2 regions of the Paraburkholderia sp. JPY419 genome follow, and region 2 is predicted to be linked to the other one. Evidence: riboswitches for the same ligand, from Rfam matches in the RefSeq annotation. Region 2 holds a riboswitch; the other holds the start of a gene.
The links. Region 2 has a riboswitch for thiamine pyrophosphate ahead of thiC (phosphomethylpyrimidine synthase ThiC). Riboswitches for the same ligand answer to the same signal wherever they lie in the genome.
Positions count from the first base shown of each region.

Region 1 (4,418 bases), 930 kb from region 2:
CGATGCGCGACGCTGACGATCGCCGCCTTCGGCAGCCTCTCGGTGAACAGTCGATAGAGCCGCGCCTCGTTTTCCGCGTCGAGCGCGCTGGTCGCTTCGTCGAGGAACAGGTAGTCGGGCTTGTGCAGCAGCACGCGTGCGGCGGCGAAGCGCTGCTGCTCACCCGGCGACAGCACGCGGGTCCAGTGTCCCGTTTCCTGCAGACGGTCCGCGTATTCCGACAGATGGCAGGTGATGAGCGCGTCGCGGCATTCGTCGTCGCCATAGGTGTCCGCCGCCGACGGATACGCGAGCGCCGCCTTCAGCGTGCCGATCGGCATGTAGCTGACCTGCGGAATGAACATCATGCGCGCGTTGACCGGCGCGTCGATGGAGCCGTCGCCGAACGGCCACAGGCCCGCGAGCGCGCGCATCAGCGTGCTCTTGCCGGCGCCCGACGGACCGCGCACGAGCCAGCGCGAGCCCGGCCGGATCGCGATATCGCGGATGCGCGACAGCGGGTTGCCATTGGGCAGCGCGAGCGTGAGGCTGTCGGTGGTAAGCGAGTTGCTGTCGACGAAATGCAGATTGATGCCGCCGTGTTCCGTGGCCGGCGACACCGATTCCTTCAGACGCGGCGAATGCACGACGCGCTTGAATTCGCGCAACCGGTTTACGGTCGCGCGCCATTCGACGAGGCTCGTATAACTGTTGATGAACCACGAGAACGAATCGCTGACGGTGCCGAACGCGCTCGAAATCTGCATCAGCACGCCGAACGTGAACGCGCCCGCGAAGTAGCGCGGCGCGGCGACGACGATCGGGAAAATGATCGCGATCTGGCCGTAGAAGCTCAGCACGAAGGTCAGGCGCTTCGTGTACTTCATCACCTGCCACCAGTTGTCGCGGATGCGGCCGAACAACGTGCGCGCGTTCGTCTTCTCGGTTTCCATGCCGTTGTAGAACGCGATCTGCTCGGCGTTCTCACGCAGCCGGATCAGACCGAAACGGAAATCCGCCTCGACTTTCTGCGCCTGATAGTTGATCGACACGAGCGGATGGCCGACCTTCTGCATCAGCAGCGAACCGACCACCGCATACAGCGCGGCGGCCCAAACCATATAGCCGGGGATATGCAGCGGCATGCCGCCGAGCGAAATACTCAGCGCGCCCGCGAGCGTCCACAGGATCGTGATGAACGATACCAGCGTGACGACGGTCGACAGCAGATCGAGCGTCAGCGACAGCGTGGTGGTCGCGAACGACTGCAGGTCGTCGCTGATCCGCTGGTCGGGGTTGTCGGCGAGGCGGTCGCGCTCGATGCGGTAGAACGCGCTGTCGTTGAGCCACTCGTTCAGGTAGCGGGTGGTCAGCCACTGGCGCCAGCGGAAGCCGAGCATCTGACGCAGATAGCGTCCATACACGGCGAGGATGATGAAGCCGAACGCGAGTCCGGTAAAAATCATCAGCAGATGCGGGAAGTCGTGGACGTTCTTCTCCTGCAGCGCGTTGTAGAAGTCCCTGCTCCAGCTATTCAGGCGCACGTTGATCCAGACGACGAGCAGGTTCATCACGATGATCGTAATGAGCAGCCCCCATGCGATGCCTCGTTCCTCGGAAACCCAGTAAGGCTTGATCAGGCTCCAGGCGGAGACCTTTTCGTCGGACGGCAGCGCGGGGCTGGCGGAAGTATGTGGTGTCATGAGCGTCCTGATGAAGTGCTGACCCGAAGTGCATTCCGGCGGCGTACGGGTCCGATCTGGTTGACCCATGTCGGGCGATCCCGCTGACAGCCGGCCCTTTGCGAGGCCGTGGCTGAGGCGGGTCTGCGATACCTGGCCGGGCATCGCGCCCTCGCGCTCGATGAACGCGAGTCCGGACGGGCGCCCGATTCTGGCGTGACGCCCTTAAGCGAAAATTAATTTTTCGGGGCCGGCGTCCGCCGGGATGCCGCTGCCACGCATGCGGCCACGAGTGCCGCGCGCGCCGCGTTTTTTCGGCACCGGTCACGGCATTGTGCCAGAGCGCCGGGCCGATTCGCATCGGCATCTCGCTAGACGGTGCCAGATCAAAATCGCGGCAGCGACGGCGGACCGCTGGTTTGCGGGCGCCGCGCCTTTTATGGTCTAATGACCTGCGACGAAACAGGGGTGCTTCGCCCACAGGCGGCATGATTTTCATGCCGGGGCGGCGAGGCTGAGAGAGACCCTTTGCACCCGATCCGGGTAATACCGGCGCGGGAAGTTTCCGGAAGCAACCGTCTTCCATTCCCCGCCGGGCGGCGAGCGCAGCTCACCTGCACACGCCGTGACCGGCCGGCTTCACCCGCCGGTTTCGTCCTGGGTACGTGCGTTTTTGGCCGTACGGAAAGGACTCGATGACCGCCTATTCTTCAGACATGCATCTTTCTCTTCGTCGCGCCGGCTCCGGCGTGCCGTGCCGCTTTGGTTTCGCCCGCGGCTGTCAAACGGAGCGGGTGCGATGAGCCATTCCGCTCGACCTGATTTCGCCGTGCTCGGCGGCGGTTTGTGCGGCCGGCTGGTCGCGTGGCACCTCGCGGGCGACGGACATCGCGTGTCGCTCTATGAGCGCGGCGATGCCGCCGGCTCGCAGGCTGCCGCGTGGGTCGCCGCGGCGATGCTCGCGCCGCTGGCAGAAGCCGCGAGCGCCGAGCTGCTGATCACACGGCTCGGTGCGAGTTCGCTCGAAAGCTGGCCGCGCGTGCTCGCCGAACTGCCGGAGCCGGTGTTTTTCCAGCGCAACGGCACGCTCGTCGTCTGGCATCACGCGGATCGCACGGAGGCGCCGCTGTTCGAGCGCCGCGTGCGCGCGAACGCGCCGGCCGAGTTGCTCGACGGCGGCTTCGTCGCGCTTTCGGGCGCGCAGCTCGGCGCCGCCGAATCCGCGTTGGCCGGCCGCTTCAATCAGGGCTGGCTACTGCCGCGCGAGGGCCAGCTCGACAACCGCCAGGTGCTTTCCGCGCTCGCCGCGGGGCTTGCCGAGCGCGGCGTCGACACGCACTGGAACACGCCGATCGACGACGCGTCGCTGCCCGACGCCGGTATCACGATCGATTGCCGCGGGCTCGGCGCAAAGCCTGTGCTGCCGACGCTGCGCGGCATCCGCGGTGAAGTTGCGCGCGTGCATGCACCTCACCTGCAGCTGACTCGCCCGGTGCGGCTGCTGCATCCGCGCTACCCGCTGTATATCGCGCCGAAGCAGAACGGCCTCTACGTGATCGGCGCGACCGAGGTGGAGGGCGAGGACATGTCGCCCGTCAGCGTGCGTTCGGCGCTCGAGTTGCTGAGCGCGGCGTTCTCGGTGCATCCGGGCTTCGGCGAGGCGCGCATCCTCGAGCTGAATTCGCAGTGCCGGCCGACCTTGCCCGATCACCGTCCCGCGCTGCTGTGGGACGGCGCGCGCACGTTGCGCGTGAACGGCCTGTATCGGCACGGCTTTATGATCGCGCCGGAAGTCGCCGACGAAGCCGTACGCTTCGCGAGCGCGCTGCTCGACGGCCGTGTCCGGGACGCCGACGCATTCGCCGGCTGGCGGCGCGACGCACGCTGGAGCGAGCTGTTCCAACAGCATTTCGCGCGTGAGCCGGCCTGAGCGTAGCGGCAAACGTGCCGCACGCGATGCCGCTTGCGCCATCGATTGAACCGTATTCGAACACCATGGACATTCATATCAATCAGAAGCCGTTGTCGCTGCCCGAGGGCGCGACTGTCGCCGATGCGCTTGCCGCCTTTGGCGCGCGTCCGCCGTTCGCGGTCGCGCTCAACGGCGATTTCGTCGCGCGTGCGCAGCATGCGGCGCGCGCGCTGCAAACGGGCGATCGGCTCGACGTCGTGCAGCCGGTCGCGGGCGGCTGAGCGCGCTCGCGCCGGCCTGCTGCATACCGAACGCAACAACCGTCGCCGAAAACCCATTGCCGTCACGCGGTCGGTTCTAGCCGCGACGGCAAACCAGGATGATGCAAATGACTTCTCACGAGAGCGCGGACGCGCTGACCCTATACGGTCAAACTTTCGCAAGCCGCGTGCTGCTCGGCACGTCGCGCTACCCGTCGCTGCAATCGCTGTCCGATTCGATCCACGCCGCGCGCCCCGGCATGGTCACCGTCGCGCTGCGCCGTCAGATGAACGAGGCCAACGCGGAAGCCGGCTTCTTCGATCTGCTCAAGCGCCACGGCGTGCCGCTGCTGCCGAATACGGCGGGCTGCCTGAGCGTCGGTGAAGCGGTGACGACCGCGCATATGGCGCGCGAAATCTTCGAGACCGAGTGGATCAAGCTCGAACTGATCGGCGACGACTACACGTTGCAGCCCGACCCGGTCGGGCTGATCGAAGCCGCCGCGCGGCTCGTCAAGGATGGCTTCAAGGTGCTGCCGTACTGCACCGAAGATCTGGTGATCGGCCGCCGTCTGCTCGACGCCG
Region 1 is NZ_JBNDKV010000002.1:2,277,237-2,281,654, forward strand. It holds gene QFZ91_RS16545 (ABC transporter ATP-binding protein/permease) at 1-1,682, opposite strand, end outside; TPP riboswitch at 2,116-2,239, shown strand; gene QFZ91_RS16550 (FAD-dependent oxidoreductase) at 2,461-3,591, shown strand; gene thiS (sulfur carrier protein ThiS) at 3,657-3,854, shown strand; gene QFZ91_RS16560 (thiazole synthase) at 3,962-4,418, shown strand, end outside.
Region 1: it holds a riboswitch for thiamine pyrophosphate, as region 2 does, so the genes downstream of both, QFZ91_RS16550 (FAD-dependent oxidoreductase) here and thiC (phosphomethylpyrimidine synthase ThiC) in region 2, are expected to answer to the same signal.

Region 2 (4,418 bases):
TGAATCGTCAGACGCATCATCGGACGCAACGCTCACTTGCCGATCTGGTTACCGATGACACCGCCCACGGCCGCGCCGCCCAACGTCGACAAGCCGCTGCCGCCGATCGCCGCCCCGGCCGCGCCCCCGACACCCGCGCCGATCGCGGTATCGCGTGTGCGCGGGGACATGTCGCCGCATGCCGCGACACCCGCGACGAGCGAAAGCGCGACTGCGACCGGGCCAAGACGAGTACCGAGTTGACGGATCGATTTCATGATGCTGACTCCCTTCGTTGTTGGAAGTAGTTGTTTCTTTCTGTCAGCACACAGCGTGCCTGCTCGAAGCGGCGAAATAAAAAAAGCCCGCCATGCCGGCGGGCTTCGATACTGCAGGGCGCTACTTCGCGCGCGCGTCTCGCAAGCCGCTTATTGCCGCTGATAAATCTCCGCGCCTTGCTTCATGAACTCGATCGACTTGACTTCCATGCCTTTCTGCAGCGCTTCGTTATCGCTGACGCCCTGTTGCGCGGCGAACTCGCGCACGTCCTGGGTGATCTTCATCGAGCAGAAGTGCGGGCCGCACATCGAGCAGAAATGCGCGACCTTGGCCGAATCCTTCGGCAGCGTCTCGTCGTGGAATTCGCGCGCCTTGTCCGGGTCGAGACCGAGATTGAACTGGTCTTCCCAACGGAATTCGAAGCGTGCCTTCGACAGCGCGTTGTCGCGTACCTGCGCGCCCGGATGACCCTTCGCGAGGTCCGCTGCGTGCGCGGCGAGCTTGTACGTGATGATGCCGGTCTTCACGTCGTCCTTGTTCGGCAGACCGAGGTGTTCCTTCGGCGTCACGTAGCACAGCATCGCGGTGCCGAACCAGCCGATCATCGCGGCGCCGATGCCCGACGTGATGTGGTCGTAGCCCGGCGCGATGTCGGTGGTCAGCGGCCCGAGCGTGTAGAACGGCGCTTCGTCGCACCAGTCGAGCTGCAGGTCCATGTTCTCCTTGATCAGCTGCATCGGCACATGGCCCGGACCTTCGATCATCACCTGCACGTCGTGCTTCCATGCGATCTGCGTGAGCTCGCCGAGCGTCTTCAGCTCGCCCAGTTGCGCTTCGTCGTTCGCGTCGTAGATCGAGCCGGGACGCAGGCCGTCGCCGAGCGAGAAGGCCACGTCGTAGGCCTTCATGATTTCGCAGATCTCTTCGAAGTGCTCGTACAGGAAGCTTTCCTTGTGATGCGCGAGACACCACTTCGCCATGATCGAGCCGCCGCGCGACACGATGCCGGTCATCCGGTTCGCGGTGAGCGGCACGTATTGCAGACGCACGCCCGCGTGGATCGTGAAGTAGTCGACGCCCTGCTCAGCCTGTTCAATGAGAGTGTCGCGGAAGATTTCCCACGTCAGGTCTTCGGCCTTGCCGTTGACCTTTTCGAGTGCCTGATAGATCGGCACCGTGCCGATCGGCACCGGGCTGTTGCGGATGATCCATTCGCGCGTTTCATGAATGTGCTTGCCGGTCGACAGATCCATCACCGTGTCGCCGCCCCAGCGGATCGCCCACGTCATCTTGTCGACTTCCTCGCCGATGGAGGAGGTCACCGCCGAGTTGCCGATGTTCGCATTGACCTTCACGAGGAAGTTGCGGCCGATGATCATCGGCTCGCTCTCCGGGTGATTGATGTTGTTCGGGATGATCGCGCGGCCGCGCGCGATTTCCTCGCGCACGAATTCCGCGGTGATTTCGCTGAGACCGTTCGGACCGAACGCGCTCGCGCCGAATGCCTGGCCGGGGTGCTGGCGGCCCATCATCGCGGCGAGCTTCGCGCCGTTCGGGCCGCTCGCCTTCAAGGTCTCCAGATACTCGGCACGACGCTGGTTCTCGCGAATCGCGATGTATTCCATTTCCGGCGTGATGATGCCTTGCTTCGCGTAGTGCATCTGCGTGACGTTCTTGCCGGGGATCGCGCGGCGCGGCGTGCGATGCAGACCCGGGAAACGCAGCTGCGCGGTGGCCGGATCGGCGGCGCGCTCGCGGCTGAAGCTGCTCGACAGACCGCTCAGCGGCTCGGTGTCGCCGCGCTCCTCGATCCACGCCTGACGCAGCGCGGGCAGACCCGCGCGGATGTCGATCTTCGCGTCCGGGTCGGAGTAGGGGCCCGACGTGTCGTACACGTAGATCGCCGGATTCTTTTCGCCGCCGAAGCTGTCGGGCGTGTCGGCCTGCGAGATTTCGCGCATCGGCACGCGGATGTCGGGGCGTGAGCCGGTCACATAGACCTTGCGCGAATTCGGCAGCGGCGCGACGGCGGCCTCGTCCACATGGGCTTCGGCGGAAATAAACTTCGGATTGGCGTTCATGTAAGTCTCCGTACAAAGTGGGGCGGCTAAGCAGGAGACTGAGATGGAAGTGGTCGGAAATCGCTAAGAGGTGACGCTGTCGAGGCTGGTGCGAGATCCGTACGCTTCCCTGCGCTGGCATTATCCAGATCAGGTTCAAAGGGTATTTCTCACCCACGCAACACGGACCTCCAGCTCCGCGCTACGCAGGACCCCCGCGTTAGCAGCGCACACGATACACCGCCCGCCCGCGGTTTGGCAACCTGTCTGAGTGATTCAAAAAACCGGTCCAGATGAATCCAGACATCTCCTATGCTTATTTCGAGACCGCATCAGACAGGGGCAACTTACAGCAATGGAACAGCCGGCTTACAGCGAAAAATCGTCGGCGGCTTCGGGCTGATACAGAATTTTGTCGATCTTGAGCACTTGCTGATCGCCGCTGGGTGGCGTAAAGCTGATGCTCTCGCCGCGGCGCGCGCCGAGCAGCGCGAGGCCGGCCGGCGAGAATACATTCAGCCGCCCTTGCGCGAAATCGGCGTTGGGCGGATAGACGACGGTCCACGTCATTTGTTCGCCGCTCGCCGAATCGATCAGCGTTGCTTGCGAGTTCATCGTGACGACGTCGGCCGGGATGTCGTGCGAGTCGACGATTACCGCGCGTTCGAGCACGTCGTCGAGCATTTGCTGCAGCTTGGCGTTGGCGGCCGCATGTTTCTCGAGGCGGGTCACGTCGAGTTCGGTCAGATAGCAGGTTTTGATCTTCTTCATCATCAGGACTCCGATAAGGCGGTGAAGGATGGCCGCGTGCGACGATCCCATGCGGGTGGTCGGCGGATGAGTGCGAATGGGAAAGCCCGGAGCCCGGCGACGCGGCCCCCGGGGTATCGGCAGGCTACGTCAGCGAGGGCGCCGGGCGGCGTGAAGCGGGAGCATTCGGGACGTCTCGCCGGTGCCGTGCGGCGCGACGCCCGCGCGCGCGCAGCCGCCTGCGCGGCATGGGCGCAAGCGGGCGAGAGCACGGAAAGTCGGACGACGCAGCGAAGTCACGGGCAAAACGACCAGGTGATGGGAATAGCGAACGGCAGGTTGCCGCGCAGCAAAACGTGAAGCCCGCGACACCAGCGACGAAAGCTTGATGTTAGCACGCTGTCTCGGGCACTTCCGTTGGCGACATCGCGCTCCGTCGATCGGCCGTCTTTGTGCGGTGCCAGAAGAAAGCGACGTGATCCGCATTGCGTTCAAGCCAGTCAAAGGATTGCCGTTAAACAAAGTGCAGCGAAGGCCGCACTCCAGCGAACCGATTCGCGGGATGGCGCGTGAATGGCGCGACGCGACTCGCGCCGATTGACAGAGAGGTGCACATGAAAGCGGAAACAATGCGGTGGCGAACGTTCGGTCGCACAGCCGCGGTGGTGGCATTGCTTGCCGCGCCGCTGGCGGCGCCGGCGGCATCGACGGTGACGGGCGGCGTGATCCGGTTCGTGGGGATGATCGTCGCACCGCCGCTGCAGATCAGTGCGGATACGGCGCCCACTGGCGTCGCCGTCGATAGTGCGAGCGTGGCCGGTCAGCGCTTCTCGCGCACGGTGACGTTCAGCGCGCCGCCGGGCGTCGTCAGCGGGGCCGATGTCACGCTCGAAGTGAACGGCGGCACGCAGTCGCGCGATCTGGTGGCAGCGCGTTTCGTCGATGGCATTGGGCACGGCGTGCTGGCCCGCGACGGCCACTACGCGGTCGATCGCGCGGGCGGCGTGCTGTCGCTGAACGCGCGGCGCACCGATGCGGACACGCGCGTGACGGTAGTGGTTAGTTACGACTGAGTCGCGGCGAGCCTTGGCTCGCTAGCCATGCCGGAAAAAAATTAAAAGAGGCTTGTCATAACCGGCCGCGCGGTTCGACAAACGTGCAGATTACGATCGGAGCACGTCATGTCGACCGCGCACAATCGCTCGCTACTTCGGCGCTTTACGAGTTTTTCCAGGCCCGCCGCCGGCCTCGCGCTCGTTGTGCTGAGCGCTTCGGGCATCCGTGCGGCCGATGCGGCCGCGCCCCTATGCGCGACGCACAGCCCCGCGCACCGGTTAGTGCTCGTCGAGC
Region 2 is NZ_JBNDKV010000002.1:3,205,809-3,210,226, forward strand. It holds gene QFZ91_RS20975 (glycine zipper 2TM domain-containing protein) at 33-257, opposite strand; gene thiC (phosphomethylpyrimidine synthase ThiC) at 408-2,339, opposite strand; TPP riboswitch at 2,428-2,545, opposite strand; gene QFZ91_RS20985 (GreA/GreB family elongation factor) at 2,688-3,092, opposite strand; gene QFZ91_RS20990 (hypothetical protein) at 3,683-4,141, shown strand; gene QFZ91_RS20995 (DUF1223 domain-containing protein) at 4,250-4,418, shown strand, end outside.